DNA from 3 places in the Bacillus sp. YH3-2-B2 genome. Region 2 is predicted to be linked to each of the others. Evidence: riboswitches for the same ligand, from Rfam matches in the RefSeq annotation. Region 2 holds a riboswitch; each other region holds the start of a gene.
What was found. A riboswitch is a leader RNA that binds a small molecule or an ion and turns the genes downstream of it on or off. The one in region 2 is predicted to bind thiamine pyrophosphate.

Region 1 (8,939 bases), 250 kb from region 2:
CCTCCTTCATTCCGATAAAGGACATCATGCGTCCCGTTTTCCCTTTGTCGCGGCGGTGTGAAAAGAATAGTTCATGCTCTCGTTCGGTGCATAATCCGCTGACTGAAATGTTTTCTTCCGGAATGCCGCAATGTATCAGAAGAAGACGGTTGACCTCTTTTAAATCAAGCTGATACTGGCCTTTTTCCGTTTCGCATATGGCGGATTCAGCCGTAAAGGGCAGCGCCCGCACTTCATTGATGACGCGGTCGTCGACTGTATAGCTTCCCGCGCTGATGGACGGACCGATGACAGCCTGAATATCTGTTAAACGGGAGCCTTCTTCGTTTACCCAGCGTTCCGTCATGATGCGTCCGATTTGTTTGACCGTCCCCTTCCATCCGGCATGGGCAGCGCCGATAATGGATTTCACCGGGTCATAAAAATACAAGGGCACACAGTCCGCAAAACAAAGGGCCAAAAAAAGATTCGCATCTTTCGTGTAGAGCCCGTCCGTCCCGCGGAATGCGGAAGAATAGTCTCTCGCTCCTTTTCCTTTATCCCCGGCTGTCACGCGCCGGACGCGGTTTTCATGTGTCTGGTCGGCAAACACCCAGGAATCCAGATCAGTACCGCATAAGGACGCTATGACTTCACGGTTTGTCACAACATCATGAGCTTCGTCCCGGACGTGCAATCCGGTATTTAATGACTCATACGGAGGATTGCTGACACCGCCGTTTTTCGTTGTGAATCCGGCGATGACCTTTGTGTTAAGCTGATTCACACAGTTCCAGTCTTCTATCATGAGTGCCGAGGGGGTGGTAAGACTAAACGGGTGATATGTATTCATGGAGATCCAACCTTTCGACAAACATTAAAAAAGCGTAATTTCCCACTCATTTTAACACAATTTTAAGCATACGTTTAGCGGCTGATTGAAAAATGAGATAAATAAATGTGCCGGAAACATATTGATTTCCGGCTTTTTACAAGTAAAGGGAGGATTACGCTCCCCCCTTTGGTTCATTTACACGCACTAAGATGACATCTTCCCCAATTTTAACTATATTTCGCCAAGGAATGATCATTTCCTCTTCTTTTCCGAAAAAACCGAGAACTTTTCCGCTGCCGCCTAAAATAATCGCCTGAATTTTTCCCGTTGTCACGTTAATATCAATATCCCCGATGCTTCCGAGTTTTTTTCCGTTCGACACGTTTACCACATCTTTTATTTGAAATTCAGATATGCTGATCATCCGTATCACGCCCTTTGCCCGTTCTTTTTCCTATTATATGAACGGCCGGGCTGAACCTTGTCACATCGGGCAATCTTTTTTGCGGCTGCACCAGTCGAGAATAAATCTCAGCATGATTTTCGTATAGTCCATAAGCTCATCAACGGACACTTCCTCGTTTACGGAGTGGGCGTTTTTTAAATCGCCGGGGCCGTATATGACGCTCGGAATCCCGGCCTGATAAAGCCACCCTCCGTCTGTTACGGTTTGGGAAACATCAATGACGGGCTCCTGTTTTTTGACGGCTGAGTGTGATGCAGCCAAGACAGAAACTGCCGGATGATGCGGATCGATTTCCAGCGCCGGGAACACCTCTCCTCTGTCTTCAATCATCGAAGATCCGCCCCATTTGAACACCGGCCTGTTTTCTTTGAGCCACAGATCACTGTCAGCGACACGATTAATATAGTCTTCGATTTCTGCGGCTGCTTGTTCGTGCGTTTCGTTCGGATAAAAGTGGACGGTGATCCATAACCGGCATTCATCGGCGACAAACGCTGCGTGTCTTCCGCCTTCAATGACGGCGGGGTTGATCGTATTGGTGCCGGGCGCAATGCCGGGATAGCTTTTCGTTACCGCCCAGTGGCGCTCCAGCTCTCCCAAGGCAGTGATGATTTTCGCCATTTTTTCGATGGCGCTCGCTCCGAATGTGCCTCCGCCCGCATGAATCATATTGCGCCTCATGCCGTCATGAAATGTTTGTTTGCTTTTCAATTCTATCCAGCCGGTGATGACACCGCCCTGCCCTTGAATATGCAGGCTGCTCGTATCCGCGACAACCGCAAAATCCGCGTGATAGCCGCGTTTGCAGCATTCCAGCGTCCCCGCCTCGCCGACTTCTTCTCCGATTACAGACTGTACAATGAGGTCGCCCGGAAGCTTAATGCCGGCATCATGGATCAGCTTCAGAGAGAAAAGAACACACGCCAAACCCCCTTTCATATCAGCGGCGCCCCTTCCGATCAGCATGCCGTCTTTTACGAGCGGCTGAAACGGGTCAGAGTTCCAGTCTTCGCCCCCGGCTTCTGCCACATCAATGTGTCCGTTTAAAATCAGGCTTTGATGCCTGCTTGAATCTGTCCCTTTTAAAACACCGACTACATTCGGATCTTCCGGATACACATCCCACATATCGACCGAGCAGCCCGTTTCTTTTAAAAAGCCGGCCACCCACTTTTGGGCTTCTGTTGTATTTCTTGCAGGCGGAGCCGGTGTCGGAAAGGCGATCAACCTTTCAGCTATTTGTATTAAATCGCCCCGCCGTTTATCCGCCTGGTGTAACAGCATATCAATCTGATGCATTGGAAATCTCCCCTTTGGCTGTATCAAAAAACCCGTTTCATTAAAATGAAACGGGTAAAAAACGGATCTTCCTCCGCTTTTTTCACCGCTTCCCTCCGCCGGCATGATCCGGATCAGGTCCGTTAAGGGTTGAGACAACGTCTCTCTCAGCTGCATGTCAGCAGCACCCCCAGGGTGAATTGATGTTATTTGACGGATGATACCGCTTTTGCACGTGTTAAAAACGGGCGGCCATTGTTCCATAAGACATTGACAGGCGTATCGAAAAACGCTGTAAGCCGCTCGTCAGAAAGCATGTCCCTGATTTTCCCGGAGGCGAACACCTCGCCTTGTTTTAAAAGCAGCGCCTGATCAAATACCGGCAGAATTTCTTCAGCGTGATGGGTGACATAAAGGATGGACGGCGCATTTTCTTTTTCGGCGATCGACGTAATCGTGTCCAGCAGCTGCTCCCTTGCCATAAAATCAAGACCCGTCACGGGTTCGTCCAAAATCAGCAGTTCCGGATCAGCCATAAGCGCCCGCGCAATCAGCGCTCTTTGTCTTTCCCCTTGTGATAATGTTTCATACCGTCTGTCGGCGTAACTGATGGCGCCCAAATCCTTCAGAAGACCGATCGCTTTTTCCCTTACCTGCTCACTCGGAGTTTCGTACAGCCCGATTGAGGCGTACGCGCCGCTGAGGGCGATTTCAAAAGCCGAGTCCGCGGCATATAATTTGTGCTGAAGACCTGCCGAAACAAGGCCGATTTTCCTCCTGAGCCTGTCACCGAGCTCTGTTTTGCCGAATTGATGGCCGAGCACCTGCATCTCTCCTGAAGTGGGGAAGTAATAAGAGCATAACATATTCAGCAAAGCCGTTTTTCCGGCTCCGTTTAATCCGTACAGCACCCAATTTTCGTTTTTCTCGACGCGCCAGTTAATATCTTTCAAAATCCATTTCCCGTTTCTTTTTAATGACACACTGTCCAGCTGTAAAATCATTGCAGTTTCCCCCGTTTACTTTATTTAAATTTTCTAAAAACTTTTACACATTAGAATACATCACTTTTTTGCAAACGTAAACCATCGCATGAAAAAAGCCTTTAAACAAGGTTTAAAGGCTTTTTCCGTTATTGATGGATATTCTTATTCATTTGTTTAATGGCTGCCTTTTCAAGCCTTGAGACCTGAGCTTGGGATATCCCGATTTCTTCAGCGACTTCCATTTGGGTTTTCCCTTGGAAAAAGCGCTTTCGCAAAATCATTTTTTCCCGTTCGTTCAGTCTTCTCATGCCTTCTTTCAGAGCGAGCTCCTCAATCCATTGTGTATCCTTGTTGCGCTCATCGCTGATCTGGTCCATCACGTAGATCGGATCGCCGCCGTCATTATAAATCGGCTCAAACAGTGAAACCGGATCCTGGATGGCGTCAAGGGCAAACACAATTTCTTCATGGGGCACTTCAAGAACTTTGGCGATTTCCTCTGCTGTCGGCTCCCTGCTTGTCTCACTGATTAACCGCTCTCTTACTTGAAGCGCTTTATATGCGATATCGCGAAGCGACCTCGAGACGCGGATCGGATTGTTATCCCGCAAATATCTGCGGATTTCTCCGATGATCATCGGTACAGCGTATGTTGAAAACTTAACATTATGGCTTAGGTCAAAATTATCAATGGATTTCATTAGTCCGATGCAGCCGACCTGAAATAAGTCATCAACATACTCTCCTCTGTTGTTAAACCTCTGAATGACGCTTAAGACAAGGCGCAGGTTGCCGTTTACAAGCTTTTCCCTCGCTGAATCATCGCCCTCATCCTGCAATTGCCTAAACAGCTTTCTCATCTCTTCATTCTTGAGCACCGGTAATTTGGAGGTATCCACCCCGCAAATTTCGACTTTATTTCTTGACACGTTTTTCCCTCCCACTAGGAGCTGCTGTACAACGTTAAGTATCTCCTCGGGTGGGAAAAATATGCACCGCCATTTTACAGAAATAAACATCCGGCGCCGGCAATCCTTGCAGCAGTAAGGGCTGTCAGATGGAAAAAATTTTACACCATTTTGTTAAACTCTTTTCTCAGTCTTTTGATAATCCGCTTTTCGAGCCGGGAGATATAAGATTGTGAAATCCCCATCATGTCGGCTACATCTTTTTGTGTTTTTTCTTCTTCTCCGACAAGCCCGAAACGCAGTTCCATAATCTGCTTTTCTCTTTCGTTTAATTGCTCAAGCGCTTTTTTCAAAAGTTTTTTATCCACATTGGCTTCAATGTCTTTTGTAATAATATCATCATCTGTGCCAAGCACATCCGAAAGCAGCAGTTCGTTTCCGTCCCAATCAATGTTCAGCGGTTCATCAAAGGACACCTCTGAACGGATTTTATTGTTTCGGCGCAAGTACATTAAAATTTCGTTTTCAATACATCGCGATGCGTAGGTGGCGAGTTTGATTTTCTTTTCCGGATTAAACGTGTTTACCGCTTTGATCAAACCGATGGTGCCGATGCTGATTAAGTCCTCGATATTGATGCCGGTGTTTTCGAATTTGCGGGCAATGTAAACGACAAGACGTAAGTTTCTCTCAATCAGGATGGCCCGCGCCGCCTGATCCCCGCTCGGCAGCTTTAATAAGAGCACCTGCTCCTCTTCTTTAGACAAAGGCGGCGGCAGCGCCTCGCTTCCTCCTATGTAATACACTTCATCGCTTTTCAGTCCGAGTTTCATCAGCCATTTATACCACAAATATGTCAGACGCAGCTTAAGTTTTTTCATCTTCCTCCCCCTTCTAAATACCACGCGTTTTGAGTATGATGAATAACAGACTTTTCGTCAGGAAACATGTTTTACAGCCTTCCCTGTCAGCATCTTCGGGTGAACGATTCCGTCAAATTCACCGTCCGCGGATAATGGCTTCGTGCTGATGCCGATCAGGCATTTTTCACATGCGATCATCTCGTCTTTTGTTAAAATCGTGACGTAATCCGGCTTTAAACAGAGTAAAAATTGATTGTCCTGGCCGACGCCCCTGTATGGAATCAGCCTCAGCTTATCCGCATGGCGGAACGAATCATCAAGCTGCTCTATCACTTCAAGCGGACTGGCGGATTTGATGAGGTCCGTTTCCTTTTCGCTGAGAATCGGAGCGAATTTGTCAATGCGGAGAATCATGACCGGCGTTTTCGTCAGCGGATCATACAGCTGATTCCCGGAATCCACCAATCCTTTCGCGCGGATTGTCTGTCCGCTGAATTCCGCCTGCACCATGACAAGTTCATCGTACTGAATGGACTTCGTCTCAATGTCTTCAATTCTCTTTTTCGAAAAAAACCATATGGCCGGAAATCCGATAACTACAAACATCCAGCTGATCGGGTCGCCGAATCCGGTCTGGCTTGTGACCATTACGCCTTGCTGCACAATTGATTCTGTCTGCAGCAGGGAATGTACGCCGATCATTCCCCCGCCGACGAGAAAAGTCGCGAAATAAAAGGCGAACAAATTTTGAAAAAAGTATCGGAACCGTTTAAAGCCAAAAGCCGTAAGCACGATGACTACCGAAAACGCCATTTTTCCCGCCGGATGCTCCACAAAGGGAGAAACAGGCGTAAACATCAGAAGCACAATGGCTGACCCGATAAAACCGCCGGCGGCCACTCTTCTTTTTTTCACTTGGCGTTTTAAAATAAAGGCGGTCAATAAAAGCAAAAGAGAATCAAAACAAAAGTTCAACAGCCAAATGACATCCAGATAGATTTTCACATCTGACCCCTTTCCTCTTTTGTCTTACATATCTGTTTCTCCCTCTTGTTTCATAAGTATAAAGCAAGCTCTGTGGGAAAGTCTGTCAATTAATGTTGAGGGTAAAGTACAATTTTTAAGGGATAACCGTTTTATTTGTCGAGGGCCGAAAGGGTTGATTTTCTATTGTCCCCTTCAACTAAAAAAGCGCTGCCGTGATCTGGCAGCGCTCTGTTTTACTCATTGATATAAAGTTTTCCTTTAGCCGTCTGTCTTGTTTCATTTCCGTAGTCATCTCTTGCAATAACGTCAATTTTTGCTCCGCTTGCTTTGATGGAAGAAGCCGCCGTCCAGTAACCCTCATATCGTCCCGGAGAAATTTCTCTCAGCGGAAGCTCTGTTGCGTTTTGGCTCCCTGCCCGGGCGTTTGTCAGAGGCAGACGGATCACGAAGGAAGCGTCTAATTTCTTTCCGCTTGAAAAAGCGATTTTCACTGATTCTCCGGCTTTTAATTCCTTATCCGCTCCGGGAACCAATCCGGAAATGACGGGAGCATTGTAATTGACATCGATTACCGTCTTTTTCGTTGTTTTGTTACCCGCTTCATCTGAGGCCGTGACCTTGATCTCATTGCTGCCGTTTTCCAGAAGGGTTCTCGCTTGATAAGAACCGTTATTTACTTCAGCTTTTTTTCCGTTCACCTTTACCCATTTTAAATGGTCGTCGTAAGCTTTTCCTTTTACAGTAACTGCTTCTTTATTTGTTTTATCACCGTTTGCCGGACTGTCAATCGTCACATCAGGCTTATCCTCATCCAGTATGACCGTGACAGGGCGTGACTCATCGGTTGACCCGCTGTCTGTCACAGATGCCGCCGTCAGCCGATTGGCATCTTTAGTGAGTGTGACACCGGCCTGGAAATTGCCGTCTGCATCTGCTTTCGTTTCTGCGGCGGTTTTACCGTTATTGGTAAGACGGACAGCGGTTTTTGGTGAAGCCGTTCCTTTCACCGTGATTGACTTCTTGTTTGTAAATGACCGGTCTTCAGGCGACGTTATCTCAGGCACAGAAGCTTCGTAGTCGACCAAAGCCCTGATCATAAAGTTTCCGTCTGATTTATCGGCTTTTGACCAGCGGCCGTCGAGGTATTGCCAGTTTCTGTTCGAGTACGGACTGCCGTCATCAGATGACAGGGCAGGTGTATAAGGATCGGGTTTCGTCTGACGGAACACCAGATAAAAATCCTTTCCGACCGCGATTCCTTTTGAGCTGAGATCCACATTGGTCCACTCGCCGTTTCGAAGCGCTTCAGCTTGGAACGGGCCGGCAATTTTGCTGCCAGGAGCTCCAGCAGGGCCGGATGCATCATATACTTCTGCTTGAAATTCGGTACCGCCCGGATCAGGCCAGTCGGCGCCCCAAAATTTAAAAAGGCCTCCCGTCAGCATACCGTGTTCTTTTCCGTCTTTGAGGGTCATCTTAACGGCAGATTTGCTGCCGGCTTTAAAATATGACAGCGCGGCTTCTTCCGTCCCGTTATCATAGGCGATTTCCCCTTCATAACCGACATACGGCTTAAGCTTGACGTTTTTTTCAGCATCTCCTTTGATGTCGACAGAAAATTCGCTATTGTAAAAGCCTTTTGCCGCTACTTTGATTGTGTAGGAGCCTTCGTACGCCTTAAGCGAATATTCCCCTTTATCGTTTGTCACCGCCGGCTCAATTGCGGCATCCTCGGCCACATAAAGCGCAGCCCCTTTTACCGGTTCGCCTGTGGACTGATTGGTGATGGTTCCTTTTAGCGTGCCGGACGGCATTTGCTCCAGTGTAAAGTCTGCCTGTGCGGTTTTGTCTGATTGAATAGAAACTTGTTTCGAAGCGGACTTAAATCCGTAAGCCTCGGCTTTCAGCGTATAGCTTCCCGCCTTATGTGACATGCTGTAGCTTCCGCTTGCAGGGTCGGAATATACGGATTTCCCCGTCTCGGCGACACTGATTTGCGCTCTGAGCGGCAGGAGGTTTGTTTCACGTTTCACTCTTTTTCCGGGCGATTTCACTGCCGGTTTGGCCTGTTTCGGACTGACGGCCTTTTTCTTCAGGTGGCCGGGAGGTGTTTGTCTATTGTGTTTACTTTTTTTAGCCGCCTTGCCGAGAGGACTGCTTGAAAGCCGGACATCATCGATATACCACCCGTCTTCATTGAGTACTTCGTCAGACTGCATATTAAACATGAGCTTTATGTTTTGGCCTTTATACGCAGATAAATCTGCCTCTTCATCATTCCATCCTGCGGAATCACCATTGTAAACGGCCGCCTGCTCCCAATTTGATTTCCCTTCCGGCAGAACGAACACATACCCGTAATCAAAAAATTCTTCGAGCTTGTGCCAGCTTTTAAATTGTAAAAACAGCCGTCCTGTTTCCGGAACTTGTATCGGAGGCATCACCAAATTCATGTTGGCCGAATCGGCATATGGGCCGGACAGATTCGTCGCATACACTTTTTCTCCGGAAAATGCGGCGCCTGGCCCTGAACCCGGGATACCCCATTCCCATTGGTCATGTGTCCCGTAACTTGACCAGCCCGCCGGCTGTGATTCAAAATCCTCTTTGTATCCCGCCGTAATGCTCGGTTTCACG
Region 2 (6,331 bases):
ACGGTACGGAATCACCCAATCATACCCGTACAGCGGAACACCGAGAATCACTTTTCTTCTCGGCACCCTGCTGATGGCAAAATTGATCGTTTGCCTGACCTCTGTTAAAGGCGCCACGGGTCCCGGCTCACTGCCGGCGTGGTGCCAGTCGTACGCCATAATGAACATATAATCGACGACGGCTCCGATTCCGCCGTAATCATATCCCCTCAGCCACGGCACTGCATCACTTGTTTTCGCCGGAACCGATATCGTTAACGCGAGCTGATGCTCTGAAAGCCGGGTTTTTAACTGCCGGAGAAATCCTGTGAAGAGATCCCTGTCAGCTTCTCTGACCCGTTCAAAATCGATATTTACACCGCCGTATCCCTTTCTTACGGTTAAGGAGACGATATTGTTGACGAGATTCGTTCTTGCCGCCGGATTTTGCAGCACTTGATGGGCTAATTCCGGACTGAATCCCCCTTCTGTCAGATTCGTAATGACGGCAAGCGGGCGCACTCTGTTCTGCCATGTGGTTTCTATTGCGGTTCTGTCGTTTAAATCGTTCATGATATCTCCGTTCGGGCCGAAATGATATTCAAACAAAGAAATCGCCGAAGAATACGGCGCAAAATCATTAATGAGCTCTCTATCCGCTTCAGGCGTCCGAATGACATAAAATTGCAGGGTTCCCGCAAGATAGTTAGAGATATCAGGGATCTTCACTTTCATACCCGTCCGCAGCCGGTTCGGCGGAATATCCGGGTTTGCCTGCATCAGCTGCATCTGCGGCACATAAGCCTTACCTGCGATAACGGCATACGTATCATTCGGCTGAACCGTATATTCATTAATGGGGATTAAAAGCGCCTGCCCCGGCACGATATTCGTTTCCTCAAGCCCGTTGACACTTCTGATGCTGTCAACAGGATATCCGTACTTTCTGCTGATGGAAAATAACGAGTCGCCAGACTGGACTGTATGAACAAACATAGATGTCCTCCGTTTCCTTTTGATCAAAAGGGGTCTTCTTATCTTTATGAATGATCCTCCGGTCCGATTCCAAACTCTGTTCGGAGAAAGGCTGTTTACAAATCAGACATGATCAACTATGATGATGTCATCATAAAAAACTGTATAGGAAACGCACTAGGGGTGCTGTTATCGGCTGAGATAAAACATGCGGCAAGCGTGTTTTGATCCCTTATAACCCGATCTGGATAATACCAGCGTGGGGAAGTGCAGATTGACCGGAGCGCAGGGTTTTTCCCCATGCGTTTTCGTTCTGCTGCTGCATATTCCCTCGGATATGCAGTTTTTTATTTTCCATTAAAAAACGGGGGAGGACACCGCAATATGAAACTTACGATCAATCGTCTTTCGTAAAATCAACTCTTTCATACAAACAACTATCCGATAAGAAAGCAGGAGATCACAATGAAAAATTGGAAAATGAGAGAAATTGTCGTCATGTCCGTCATCAGTGTTGTATTTGCTGTCATTTATTTAGTATCAACTCATGCAAGCAATATAGCGGCAGGATTTTTCGGCCGGATGAGTTATGAACCGATTTACGGTATCTGGTTTATCGTCTCGGTGATTGCCGCGTACATTATTCAAAAACCGGGAGCGGCTCTCGTTTCTGAAATCATCGCCGCGTTTGTGGAGTGCTTACTCGGAAATCCGTCAGGACCGATGGTGATTCTGATCGGGATCGCACAGGGAATCGGTGCGGAAGCGGTCTTTTTAGCGACACGCTGGCGGGTGTATACCCTGCCCGTGCTTCTTTTATCCGGTATGGGGTCTTCTGTGACAAGCTTCATTTATGACTTGTTCGTTTCCGGATACTCTGTTTTGAATCCGGGTTTATTAGCCGTCATGCTTCTCATCCGTCTGGTCTCAGGTGCGCTTCTTGCCGGCCTTCTCGGCAAAGCAATCAGTGATGCGCTGGCTTACACAGGAGTGCTGAACGGCATGGCGCTCGGAAAACAATTCAAGAAGAAAAAGAAACAGGTGAACCAAGATGCAGGCATCTGAACCCCTTCTATCGGCCAGCTGTCTTACCTTTTCTTATGATCAGGATGAAAAGCCGATTTTTCAAAACGTGTCCTTTCAGCTCCGCAAAGGAGAGCGGGCTTTATTGCTCGGGCCGAGCGGATGCGGCAAAAGCTCGCTCGCTCTCTGTTTAAACGGTCTGTACCCGGAAGCATGCGATGGGGTTCAATCGGGAACCGTTTCTTTATACGGAACACCTCTTTCACATCTGACAGAACCCGCCGCCAGATCCATCGGCGTCGTGTTTCAAGATCCGGACCAGCAGTTTTGCATGCTGTCGGTTGAAGATGAAATCGCCTTCGGTCTGGAAAATTTGCAATATACAAAAGAAGATATGGACGCGATTATCGATGACGTTTTAGAAAAATTAGAGATCACTCATCTGAAAACGCGAGCGATCGCTTCTCTGTCAGGCGGTTCAAAACAAAAAGTGGCGCTTGCCTGTATCATTGCGATGGAACCGGAACTCATTATTTTGGACGAACCGACGGCACAGCTTGATCCATATTCCGCACGTGAATTAGTGCGGCTGATCAAAGATCTTCAAGCAAAAAAAGGCTTCGGCCTTCTCGTTATCGAACATCAGCTTGATCACTGGGCGCCGTGGATGGATAGGACAATTGTCCTTGACGAAACGGGTCAGAAGGTGATGGACGGAGAGACGGACGTTATCTTTGAAACCAAGATTGAAGAGCTGATGCAGCTCGGCATTCCGATTCCGCGTGTGATCTCATTGCAGGAGCACGTCAGCATTCCTTTTACATTGTGTAAAGAAAATCTGTTTCACGAACCTGTACCATCTCTGCCCGAACCCCGGCCCGCCGCGCTTTCGGCAGAAGACGCGCTGAGCGTTCACGAGCTGTCATTCTCAAGAGGAGCAGACGTCATTTTTCAGGATGTGAGCTTTTCCGTAAAAAAAGGATCAATCACCGCGATTGCCGGCCCTAACGGAACAGGAAAATCCACGCTCCTTTCTGCCGCGGCCAAGCTCATCCGTCCGCTGGGCGGAGACATCAAAATAGACGGCAGACCGATTGATTCCTATTCTGAAAAAGAGCTGCGGCGACAGATCGGATATGTTTTCCAAAATCCTGAACACCAGTTTGTCACAGATTCCGTCATTCAAGAGCTGATGTTCGGTTTTGAAAGCAACAGAGCCGCAAAGGAGAAAGCTCTTCAGCTGTTAACCCGATTCGGCTTGAGACGCCATGCCTCACAGCATCCGTTTTCTTTAAGCCAAGGACAAAAACGCCGGCTCAGCGTCGCGACGATGCTTATGCACAATGTGAACGTTTTGATGCTTGATGAACCGACTTTCGGACAGGATGCCAAAACGGCGCAGGAGTGTATGCAAATGCTCCGTGAGATTCAAAAGGAAGGAACGGCTGTTTTGATGGTGACACACGATATGGAACTCGTCTCGGATTATGCCGACACGATCCTTGTGCTCTGCGGCACGAAACTGGTATTCCGGGGAACTCCCGACGCTTTGTTTTCTGATAACATCGGGATCGCCGAGCAGGCACATTTGGCTTTGCCGCTGCGGTATGAATGGATGAAACACGACAGGAGGCGGAGAAATGAACTTGCGGCTGGAGGCTGTTAACCCGTCAATAAAGGCGGCGGCTGTATTGTTATGCGTCATTATGCTGTCGTTTATTTATAATCCGTACACCCCTGCTTTGTTTTATATCATCATTGCGGGAGGCGTCCTCTCGGCGGGGCGTGTGCCGCTGAAAAAATGGCTGCTGTTCACGATTCCGTTTGTCATTCTGGCCTTCGGTTCTTTATGGACAGCCGCCGTATTCGGAAACGTCCCGACAACCGGAAGCAATCTGCTGTTTAAGCTCGGGCCGATTGCCGTCAACAGTGATAATGCGGCGCTCGGGATTTCTATCGCGTTTCGTATTTTATGTTTTTCCGCTTTGTCGATGATGTTTCTTTTTACAACCGATCCGATTCTGTTCATGCTCAGTCTGATTCAGCAGTGTAAGCTGCCGCCCAAGCTTGCATACGGCGTTATCGCGGGATTCCGGTTTCTCCCTCTTCTGAAAGATGAAATCCTGATCATCCGGCAGGCGCACAGAATCAGGGGTGCGGCGTCTGATTCCGGGCTGAAAGGAAAGCTCTCCGCCTTCAGGCGCTTCACCATTCCGCTATTGGCAGGCGCAATCAGAAAGGCGGAACGCACGGCGATCGCGATGGAATCTAAAGGCTTTACGGGGAGCCGAAACCGCACGTTTTACAGAACTGTTACTGTGCGCCGCGCCGACTGGTGCTTTTTCCTGCTCGTGCTTCTGTTATTCGGCGCAAGCTGGCTCATTTCATTGTTGTTTGTATAAAAACAGGCCGCCGGAGTGATTCGGCAGCCTGTTTTGTTATGTATGTTATTGATGATAATTGAGAGCCTGAGCGAGATTGGACTTGACCGTAATATCTGAGAAATTAATGCCGAGCTGTACGGCGGTTTGAGCGATTTCCGGCCTGATTCCGGATAAAGTGGACGTGACGCCGATCAATTTCAGCGCCTCAATTAATTTAAAAATCTGATGCGCCACCATCGTATCGACAACCACTACACCCGACAGGTCAATTAACAGATGTTCAATCAGCCGTTTTGCACATGTGCTCAGCGTATTTTCAAGAATGAATTTGGCGCGCTCCGTGTCAATATCGCCGACAAGCGGCAGCAGCGCCGTCCGTTTGCTCAGCGTGATAACCGGCGAGCTTAACTCCAAAATCATTTCTCTTTGCGCATTCAGCTGCATTTTTGAGTTATGCTCAGCATGATCGACAAACGTGTAAATCGTAAAATCAAATACTTGTGCAATTAAATTCTCCCATTTCTTCCTTTCTCCCTGAGCAAACGAAGATTCATGTTTATCGGCAAACGCATCATAATAACTGATGTATAGTCTCCGGTTTCTCATGAATTCACGGACCACATACTGGACGGGAGTATCCAGATGCTTCTGGTCTTTCGCAAGCTCAATCACCCACCGCTCGAACTCTTCTAAAAATTCTTTTTCCGGCATGATATACATTTTATTAATATGCCGGTAAAATTCTTTATCCTGCTCCGTCAGTTCTTCTGTGATGACGGGATTTGTCAAAGAATAAATCGAATTAGGATCCGAATCTTCCATCGTTTCGATCCACTCTTTCGCAATTTGATCCACTTGTTCTGAAAAATAGCTGTATAATGCTTCACTTATCTTCATATCTCTTCTCCTTTCCCATTTCCAATTATAGCGTCAGCGGGTCATGAATGAAAATGAAAGCTGTTAAACTATCCATTTATTTGAAATTTTTTAGTACGATAGATTACGCCTTTTTTATGAAAATGCTTCAAATGACTCTTTCCGGCCGGCATGCTCTGCCATAAAATAGTAGCAACACCCTTGTATCCACTCGCAAGCATAAAAAAGGAGGGCTTTTTTATGAATGGTGAAATGCATTTGATTCCTTATGTCACGGATGAACAGATCATGGATGTGAACGAGCTTCCTGAGGGGATTAAAGTGATTAAGGCGCCAGAGTTGTGGGCAAAAGGGTTTAAAGGCAAGGATATTAAAATCGCGGTGCTTGACACAGGCTGCGACATCAATCATCCTGATTTGAAAGACCGGATTGTCGGCGGGAAAAACTTCACCGATGATGACGCAGGCAAAGAAGACGTGATTTCCGATTACAACGGACACGGGACACACGTTTCCGGAACGATTGCCGCCAATGATTCAAACGGCGGAATTTCGGGTGTCGCGCCGGAAGCAAGCCTTTTAATCGTTAAAGTTCTCGGCGGTCAAAACGGCAGCGGCAAATACGAATGGATCATTAACGGCATCAACTACGCCGTTGAACAAAAGGCGGACATTATTTCCATGTCACTCGGCGGGCCGAACGATGTGCCTGAATTGAAAGAAGCCGTCACAAATGCGGTAAACAGCGGTGTTCTGGTCGTTTGCGCGGCAGGAAACGAAGGCGACGGAGACGAGCGTACAGAGGAACTGTCATATCCGGCCGCTTACAACGAAGTAATCGCAGTCGGATCAGTCTCAATCGCCCGTAAATCGTCTGAATTTTCAAACGCCAATAAAGAGATTGACCTGGTGGCTCCGGGAGAAAATATTCTCTCCACCCTTCCCAACCATAAATACGGGAAGCTGACGGGCACTTCAATGGCCGCCCCGCATGTGAGCGGAGCGCTTGCCTTAATAAAAGGGCTTGAACAGGACGCGTTTCAGCGGACGCTTTCTGAGGCTGAAGTCTACGCCCAGCTCGTGCGGCGGACCCT
Region 3 (8,939 bases), 400 kb from region 2:
CACGACGCATTATATGCCGGTGTGGCGGAATTGGCAGACGCGCACGACTCAAAATCGTGTTCCTTCTGGAGTGCCGGTTCGACCCCGGCCACCGGTATACAAAGGCTTCTACATATTGTAGAAGCCTTTTTTGTTGTATGAAAATATCCTCCAAGGCTTGTGAAAACATGTTACCTGCAGCAGGAGGAGCTGGATTCGGCGCACCGTGCTTATATTAAGGAAACACCGATTCGGCCGTGGAGTTAAATCTTTCCGATCGGGCTGTTTTTGCTATTAACACTGTTTCTCAGCTGGTGGGGCGGCCATTCAAAAGCGCGCATTATTGGCAGCGGTTATTGCAGCATTTGCTCTTTTTATGTTTCAGCGCTTTCCAGCAGGCGAGCTTGTTACCCATTTTATTAAGGACGGAAACGAATTGGTCAACGTTATTATTATGTTATCGCTGATTTGAGCCGTAACAGCAGTAGCTGAAAATCTGGGATTCTCGAAATATGTTACTTCTCATTTAACATCATGGATCCCTCATATGTTTATTGCGCCGTCTCTTTTTATACTGGGGGCTGTTATATCCTATTTTATCGGGTCATCCTGGGGGACTTGGGACGCTGGCGGTTCAGTTACATACCAGCTTATTATTAGCGATCGGGGCCGTGTTTGCGAGCGGAACATTTGGTTTGCTTCTCCCCTCAGTGATAATACGGTGTTGGGGATCAATGTTGTGAAGTATGCCCGTTCGAAGCTTGTTCCGGCGATTATCGCCGCGGGGATCTCCGTTATGTTATACGGTGCGTATTTCAGATAATAAATACTTTTTGAAGGCGTTATCCGAAATTGGGATAACGCCTTTTTAATGAGCTGTTATACTTGAGAAAAAAGAGGTGATGACATTGAAGCAGATTATTACAATGGGCGGCGGGGGGTTTTCAATGGAGCCGGATCATCTTGTGCTGGATCAGTATATTTTAGAGCAGTCGGCGCGGTCAAAGCCGAAAGTTTGTTTTTTGCCGACGGCAAGCGGAGATTCGGAGAATTATATCAGCAGGTTTTATCAGGCCTTTCAAAAGCTGCGGTGTGAGCCGGATCACTTGTCGCTGTTTAAACCGCCGGGTTCTGATCTCAGATCCTTTCTCATGAAGAAAGATATTATATATGTCGGCGGCGGAAATACGCGCAATATGCTTGTCTTATGGAAAGAGTGGGGGCTTGACCTTATTCTTCGTGAAGCTTGGGAAAACAGCATCATCTTGGCGGGTCTCAGCGCCGGCCGGTGTATCACCGCCTGATTTCCGAAAAGAAACTCAGGGCGGGCTATGCCGCTGATGACGGCGCTGCGCTTCATTATAAAGACGGTCAGCTGTTCCGGGCTGTCTCTTCCCGGGAAACCGCAAAGGGTTATCGGGTTTTTAATACCGAAGAAGGCGTTCGGGAAACAGAGCTTATGACCGTCCCGTTATCTGAATTTTGATAATATGCTTTTTTTTGTACACAACTTATGTTACGATGAGAGCGAAATCAATAGTTACTGGGGGTGCCCGTCTGAGCGGGCTGAGAGAGAAGCGGCGGCTTCTTAACCCTTTGGACCTGATCTGGTTCGTACCAGCGTGGGGAAGTAAAGGTTTTATTATTGTTGATGAATGAAAACAATAATAGTTTCTTTCTGACTGCAAAACCGGGTTCTTCTTTGAACCCGGTTTTTTTGTGCTGGTGCTGAGCTTGGTTCTGTTATTCAAATGATAAAGGAGAGATTTGTATGCAAAATCAATCAGTACAGCAAGCGAACATTTCCATTATGTCGAGTTTTTCCGGCAGTAAAAAGGTTTATGCAGAAGGTTCTTCGCCCGACATACGAGTGCCGATGCGGGAAATCAGCCTGAGTGCGACTACGGGGGCATTCGGGGAAGAGGAGAATGCGCCGGTCCGTGTTTATGATACGAGCGGACCGTATACAGACCCGGATGTACAGATTGATATTCATGAAGGTCTGGGGGCGCTCCGCACAAAGTGGATTACCGGGCGCGGAGATGTAGAAGAATATAACGGCCGGACCGTGAGACCTGAAGACAACGGCTATAAAAAAGAGGGCCGTGCCGCCGAATACCCCGGCCTGCAGCGGAAACCGCTTCGGGCCAAGCCGGGGAAAAATGTAACACAATTGCATTATGCGAGAAAAGGCATCATTACGCCGGAAATGGAGTTTATCGCAATTCGCGAGCATGTGTCTCCCGAATTTGTCAGAGACGAGGTAGCCAGCGGCCGGGCGATTATTCCTTCTAACGTCAACCACCCGGAAAGCGAGCCGATGATTATCGGCCGGAATTTTCATGTGAAAATTAATGCCAATATCGGCAACTCGGCTGTTACATCTTCTATCGAAGAAGAAGTCGAAAAAATGACGTGGGCGATTCGCTGGGGCGCCGATACGATGATGGATTTATCCACGGGAAAAGACATTCATACGACGCGTGAATGGATTATCCGCAACTGCCCCGTGCCTGTGGGGACGGTGCCGATTTATCAGGCGCTTGAAAAAGTTAATGGCATTGCCGAGGATTTAACGTGGGACATTTATCGTGACACATTGATTGAGCAGGCGGAGCAGGGCGTGGATTATTTCACCATCCATGCCGGCGTATTGCTTCGTTACGTCCCGTTAACGGCTAAACGCACGACGGGAATCGTATCCCGCGGCGGGGCAATTATGGCGCAATGGTGCCTGGCTCATCATCAGGAAAGCTTTCTGTACACGCATTTTGAAGAAATTTGTGAAATCATGAAGACCTATGATATCGCTTTTTCACTTGGTGACGGGCTTCGTCCCGGTTCGATTGCGGATGCCAATGATGAAGCGCAGTTTGCGGAGTTGGAGACTCTCGGAGAATTGACGGAGATTGCGTGGAAGCACGATGTGCAAGTGATGATCGAAGGGCCGGGTCATGTGCCGATGCATAAAATTAAGGAAAACATGGACAAACAGCTGGAAATTTGTAAAGAGGCGCCTTTTTACACGCTCGGCCCATTAACGACGGATATCGCTCCGGGCTATGACCACATTACTTCAGCGATCGGCGCGGCGATGATCGGCTGGTACGGGACGGCGATGCTTTGCTATGTCACACCGAAGGAGCATTTGGGCCTGCCGAATCGTGATGATGTAAGAGAAGGCGTCATTACGTACAAAATCGCGGCACATGCCGCAGACCTTGCTAAAGGGCATCCGGGTGCACAGATCCGTGACGATGCTCTGTCTAAGGCGCGGTTTGAATTCCGGTGGCGTGATCAATTTCATTTGTCGCTTGATCCTGAAAGAGCAATGGAATATCATGATGAAACACTGCCGGCTGAAGGCGCAAAAACGGCTCACTTCTGTTCGATGTGCGGCCCGAAGTTCTGCAGCATGAGAATTTCTCAGGATATTCGTGATTATGCGAAGGAAAACGGACTTACTGAAGACGAGGCCTTCAATGAAGGGCTGAAAGAAAAAGCAAAAGAGTTTGCAGAGAAGGGAAGCCGCTTATATCAATAAAAGAAAAGATGAAGATGGAGTGTGTCCATCTTCATCTTTTTTAGAAAAACGGTGAACGGCGAAGCGGCGGAATGCTCTGCTCGAAGCGGAATATATTTTCCGGATCATATTTCGTTTTGACTTGACGGAGGCGGTGAACATTTTCTCCGTAATACGTTTGCAGCCAGTTTCTGATTTCTCTATCAGGCCAATTCACATAATCTCCCATCGTTTCTCTTGATAGGGACGTTCTCAGTCCTTCGATCCAGCGGACATTTTGTCTTTCTTCTTCAGCAGATGTCCAAGTTGTAATATATTCTTGGGCAATGATTGCGTTGCGATAGTAGAATGCCGTTTGGTCCGGAGCGATCCGTCCGGCCGCCCCGCCGAGAGATTGCTGCCAGACACTGGCGTTTTCGTTCGGAGCGTGCTCTAAATAGCGCTTTAAAGTGGATATTGCGCGTGTTGATAATGGTTTTTCAATAAAGGATCCTGACCGCTTCATCTTTTGCGGCTGATTGCCTCCCGGGCTGTTAAAAAAGGCTGCCGCTTTAATAAATGGCACTGTCTTGACCATGCCGCTTGTCGGTTTTCCCGCTTTCATTAACGGAGCCAGCAGTTCTTTCAGCTCCTCTTTTGTCCCGGTAAATTGACCGAGCGCTTCTATGCGGTTGACTTCCTTAGGCCAAAACTGAATTGATGAGGTAAGCCGGTTGTCTGTAAATGGAGCCCAGCGCTGCCACGTGTTAAATACTTCCTCGAAATCATCCCAGCCCCAAGTGACAGAAAAAACAGACACGCACGAGATCGGCACGGCTTTAAACATCATGGATGTGACAATGCCGAAGTTGCCTCCCCCTCCGCCCTGAGATGCCCAAAATAGATCAGAGTGCTTTGAGCGGTTGACCGTGATCAAGTCAGCACCCGCTTTTTCGTCCGCTATGATCATTTCGAGCTGGAGGAGACGATCGCAAGTCAGTCCGGCAGTCCTTGTTAAATATCCGATTCCTCCCCCGAGCGTCAGCCCCGTGATTCCCACATTCGCAATGGTTCCCGCAGGAAGGGTCAAGCCGTACCGCCAGAGTGTCCGGTAGACTTCCCCCAATTCGGCTCCCGCTTCAATCGAGACCAGCCGCTTATCCTCATTTACTCTTATTTTCTTCATTTCACTGAGATCAATGACTAGTCCGTCATTTAGCAGAGAAAAATTTTCGTAGCTGTGTCTTCCGCCTCTGATACGGAAAGGCACATTGTTCTCACGCGCCCATCTCACCGCATTGAGGGCGTCATGTTTGTTTTGACAAAACACAATGATGTCTGGATATCTTTGCAGGCTTAAATTGATATTGGTTCTTGCAGCATTATAGTCCGGGTCATCTTTTTTGACGATGCGACCGGTCAATGTTGTCTTTTCCACATTCTCACTCACTTTCACTTGTAATCTGCTATGTTTTCTAGCATATGCGGAAAAATGAGAGAGTGTATGAGGAAAACCCCCGGAAGGACACGATATTTTAAATTATAGTTGACAGGTAGGGATTGTATGAATTAACATAATCATTACATATTTCCAAACGATGGCTGATCGGATCACCGAAGGCTCTTATCTATTAAACAGATAAGGGCCTTTTTTGCGTGAAAGTCATTAAATGAAAAGCGGAGGGATGAAAAGTGGCGTTAAAAAAGGTATCACATGTGCGCAAAAAGAGCAAAAAACGGAAAAAGTACAGAAAACACACATTGAATTTCGAACTGCTTGTAGAGAAAAACAAACGGGAGATTATGAGAAATGAGGAACAGATGGAGCAGATTTATATAAAGATAGATGAAAAGCATGCGGGGGTTCGATAAAGATGAAGGAGAGAAAATGGAGGATAAAAACAACGGTACTCGCGCTGTCGGTATCCATCGTGTTATCAGGGTGCGCGTTAGGGAGTGCCGGGGAAGAACCGTCATCTGCGGCTGATAAAAAGGAAGAAACACGTATCGCCCATGTCAAGACAAAGGAATTTAAAGCTTCTCATCCGGCGGCGATTCCCGCTAAATCGAAAGCCAGAACTGACACTTTTGTTGCTGGGATTTCCGCGCCGGGCGGCGTGTTTCTGCCGTACTTCTACGAAAACGGCTGGGATGGAAATGCGACAGATCCTATTTTTGAACCGTTAGTCAAACTGGATAAAACGGGGAAGCCTGCTCCGGCTCTTGCGGAAAGCTGGAAAATTTCCAAAGATCAGCTTACATACACGTTCCGTTTAAGAAAAAATCTCGTTTTCAGCGACGGTTCACCGCTGACCGCAAAGGATGCCGCATTCACTTTAACACTGCTGCATGATCCTGCATACGCAGGCTATGAAGATATCACCACGGCTTATATTAAAGGCGGTAAGGCTTACAAAGAAGGAAAGGCAAAGACAATAAAGGGCATTCGCGTCCTTGATGACAGAACCATTCAAATCACGACTGAGAAAGTCAGTGCGAAGTCGCTGCTTCTTTTGGGCGGGCAGGTGCTGTCAGAAGCCTACTACGGGAAGAAATATCAATTCGGCAAACTGGATTATTTAAAAGAGCTTTATGCCAAACCTCTCGGAGCGGGACCTTATCAATTTACAGAATACCTTCCGGGACAGGAAATACGCTATCAGGCTAATGAACACTATTATGCCGGAAAACCGAAAACGGAAAAGCTGATTTATAAAATTATCGATCCGTCAACTTCCCTTCAGCTGTTTGAAACGGGTGACCTTGATTACGCTTCTTTCTCACCTGATGATGATACGGTTCAGCATTTAAAAAGTCTCGGTTTTGCCAATATAAGCGTATCTGTCGTGAATGATTACGGGCTTGTATACGTCAATCACAAGCGTCCGCCTTTTCAAGATAAGAAAGTGTCCCAGGCGCTTATTTACGGACTTGACCGTCAAAAAATCGTCGATGTCCGCTTTAAACGCTACGGAGAGGTCGCGAATGTTCCGGTGTCTCCGGTTTCGTGGGCTTATGATGACAAGGGTGTCAATCGGTACGCGTTTAACCCTGAAAAAGCCAAAAAGCTTCTTGATGAAGCAGGCTGGAAAACGGGCAAAGACGGTGTACGTGAAAAAAACGGCAAAAAGCTTGAAATCAGCTATTACACATCTAAAGCGGATGATGATTTCATCCCGATAGCTAAAGAAAATTATGCGGACATCGGAATCTCATTAAAACCGGAAGTGATGGATTTTAATACAGAAGTAGCGAAAATCAATGACAAACAATATGACCTTGCCGCCGTTTCCACCTCGCAGATCCTTGATCCGAATGACACGGTGGAAAAGCTGGCTTCCGGCCATCCCAATAATGTGACGGGGTATTCCAATCCGAAAGCGGACCGGCTGATAGAGAAAGGAGCCGGCACGCTTGATATCAGCGAAAGAAAAGAGATTTATCACCAGCTGTACCGGGAGCTCGGGGAAAACCCGCCTTACATTCTGATTCATTACCGTCAGAGCGCAAGGGCGGTCAGCGGAAAAATAAAAGGGCTTGAACCTGACAATTATTCTGGAATCAGTTCAAGTCTCTCAAATGTCTCAGTTCAATAGATCGGTTGGGCAAAATACCCGATGCATCCTGGGGATTTTGCCCTTTCAGCGGAAAGGAGGGGCTTTTTATGAAACGGTATGCCGCAGAACGATTCATTCAAATGCTTGTGATCTTATTCGGTACGTCCTTTATTATTTATTTCTTATTTGCCATGCTGCCGGGCGACTATATTGATTCCAATGTAAATCTGACTCCGGAAAGAGCGAAGGAGTTAAAAGCGCTTTACGGGCTGGATCAGCCGATTTGGAAGCGTTATGTGACGTGGCTCGGAAATGTGCTCAGCGGAGATTTTGGGTTTTCTTTGAAATATCAGGAGAACGTCCTGTCATTGCTTCGGAAATATGTCTGGAATTCGTTTTTTGTCGCGTTTTTGGCGTTGCTTGTCACATGGTCAGCCGCGATGATAACGGGTGTCATATCCGCTGTCAGGAAATACTCATGGTTTGACGGGATCGTGACGTTTCTTGTTTTTGCTTCCATGGCGTTTCCGTCTTTTTTTATCAGCCTTCTGTTTATTAAGTGGTTTGGGGTGGATTTGAAAATATTTCCTGTCGGCGGAATGATTGATACCGGAAGCACGAGTACAGGTTTTTCGTACGTGCTTGAAGCCGCCAGACATATGATTCTTCCGGTCGTGATTTTATCTATGCTCGGCATCGGCTCGCTGACAAGGTATTTCCGCTCCGGCATGCTGGACGTGATCAGACAGGATTATATCAGAACGGCGAGAGCGAAGGGATTGAAAGAGCGCACCGTCATCTGGAAACATGCGTTGAAAAACGCGCTCATTCCGGCCATCACCCTGCTTGCTTTTGAACTGCCAGGACTGTTTTCCGGAGCCATCATTATTGAACAGATTTTCGGGTGGCCGGGTGTCGGCCGTATTCAGCTTGAATCTGTGCATTATCGTGATTATCCGGTTTTGATGGTGTTTACCTTGTTTTTGTCTTGTTTAACGATTGTAGGGAACTTCTTGGCGGATATCGCTTATGCCGCGGTTGATCCGCGGGTCAGGCTGAAATAGGGGGTGTTCGGAATGAAAAAACAAAAAGGGGTGCCGCCTTCTCTTTGGAAGCAGACGTACCGCCGCCTGCTGCAGCATAAGCTGACGGTCATCAGTCTTCTTTTCTTATGTTTTATGTTTTTATTGTGCTTTATCGGGCCGTCTTTTTCTCCGTACATAACAGATCGGACGGATATTTCAAATGCCAATCAGCAGCCGGGGGTTCATCATTGGCTTGGAACCGACCAGTACGGGAGAGATGTGCTGACGAGGCTGATGCTGGCAGGGCAGATTTCTCTGACCGTGGGGCTTGCTTCAATGGTGCTGTCGCTTGTCATCGGCTCTTTACTCGGGGCTGCGGCCGGGTTTTATCGGGGAGCCGCTGATATGATCATTATGCGCATTGCTGATATGCTCATGTCCATCCCGGGCCTGCCGCTGCTTTTGATTTTGGCTGCGGTGATGTCGGAGTGGAAAGTGCCTTCTGAATACAGAATGTACCTGATTATGATGATGTTAAGTCTGATCGGATGGCCCGGTTTGGCGCGGCTTGTACGCGGACAGATTTTGTCGCTGAAGGAGCAGCCGTTTATGATGGCCGCGGAAGTTTTGGGGCTTAGTGATAAACGGAAAATCCTCTATCATTTGCTTCCCAACACATTGCCGTTATTACTGGTAGCGGCGACTTTGCATGTGGCGGGAGCGATGCTGAGTGAATCTGCGCTGAGTTTTCTCGGGCTTGGCGTTGCTCCGCCGACACCTTCTTGGGGAAACATGATGGAAGCGGCGAATCATTTTATGGATTTTACACTCCGCCCGTGGCTGTGGATTCCGCCGGGAACGGCCATTTTTTTGACC

Region 1: another riboswitch for thiamine pyrophosphate. It lies ahead of ACWJJX_RS03305 (acetylornithine deacetylase); the one in region 2 lies ahead of ACWJJX_RS02270 (ECF transporter S component).
Region 3: another riboswitch for thiamine pyrophosphate. It lies ahead of thiC (phosphomethylpyrimidine synthase ThiC); the one in region 2 lies ahead of ACWJJX_RS02270 (ECF transporter S component).

The regions. Positions count from the first base shown of each region.
Region 1 covers NZ_JBSJQE010000001.1:651,352-660,290, reverse strand. The annotation lists gene pgeF (peptidoglycan editing factor PgeF) at 1-832, opposite strand, end outside; gene ACWJJX_RS03310 (YlmC/YmxH family sporulation protein) at 987-1,238, opposite strand; gene ACWJJX_RS03305 (acetylornithine deacetylase) at 1,299-2,579, opposite strand; TPP riboswitch at 2,653-2,760, opposite strand; gene ACWJJX_RS03300 (ABC transporter ATP-binding protein) at 2,765-3,562, opposite strand; gene sigG (RNA polymerase sporulation sigma factor SigG) at 3,691-4,473, opposite strand; gene sigE (RNA polymerase sporulation sigma factor SigE) at 4,614-5,333, opposite strand; gene spoIIGA (sigma-E processing peptidase SpoIIGA) at 5,391-6,320, opposite strand; gene ACWJJX_RS03280 (S8 family serine peptidase) at 6,536-8,939, opposite strand, start outside.
Region 2 covers NZ_JBSJQE010000001.1:404,485-410,815, reverse strand. The annotation lists gene ACWJJX_RS02275 (glycoside hydrolase family 18 protein) at 1-975, opposite strand, end outside; TPP riboswitch at 1,124-1,237, shown strand; gene ACWJJX_RS02270 (ECF transporter S component) at 1,420-2,019, shown strand; gene ACWJJX_RS02265 (ABC transporter ATP-binding protein) at 2,006-3,643, shown strand; gene ACWJJX_RS02260 (energy-coupling factor transporter transmembrane component T family protein) at 3,618-4,379, shown strand; gene ACWJJX_RS02255 (STAS domain-containing protein) at 4,425-5,258, opposite strand; gene ACWJJX_RS02250 (S8 family peptidase) at 5,478-6,331, shown strand, end outside.
Region 3 covers NZ_JBSJQE010000001.1:1,948-10,886, forward strand. The annotation lists tRNA gene ACWJJX_RS00090 (tRNA-Leu) at 16-97, shown strand; gene ACWJJX_RS00095 (hypothetical protein) at 518-802, shown strand; partial or broken gene ACWJJX_RS00100 (Type 1 glutamine amidotransferase-like domain-containing protein) at 888-1,465, shown strand; TPP riboswitch at 1,515-1,625, shown strand; gene thiC (phosphomethylpyrimidine synthase ThiC) at 1,751-3,523, shown strand; gene ACWJJX_RS00110 (FAD-binding oxidoreductase) at 3,564-4,919, opposite strand; gene ACWJJX_RS00115 (FbpB family small basic protein) at 5,174-5,353, shown strand; gene ACWJJX_RS00120 (ABC transporter substrate-binding protein) at 5,356-7,077, shown strand; gene ACWJJX_RS00125 (ABC transporter permease) at 7,146-8,102, shown strand; gene opp4C (oligopeptide ABC transporter permease) at 8,115-8,939, shown strand, end outside.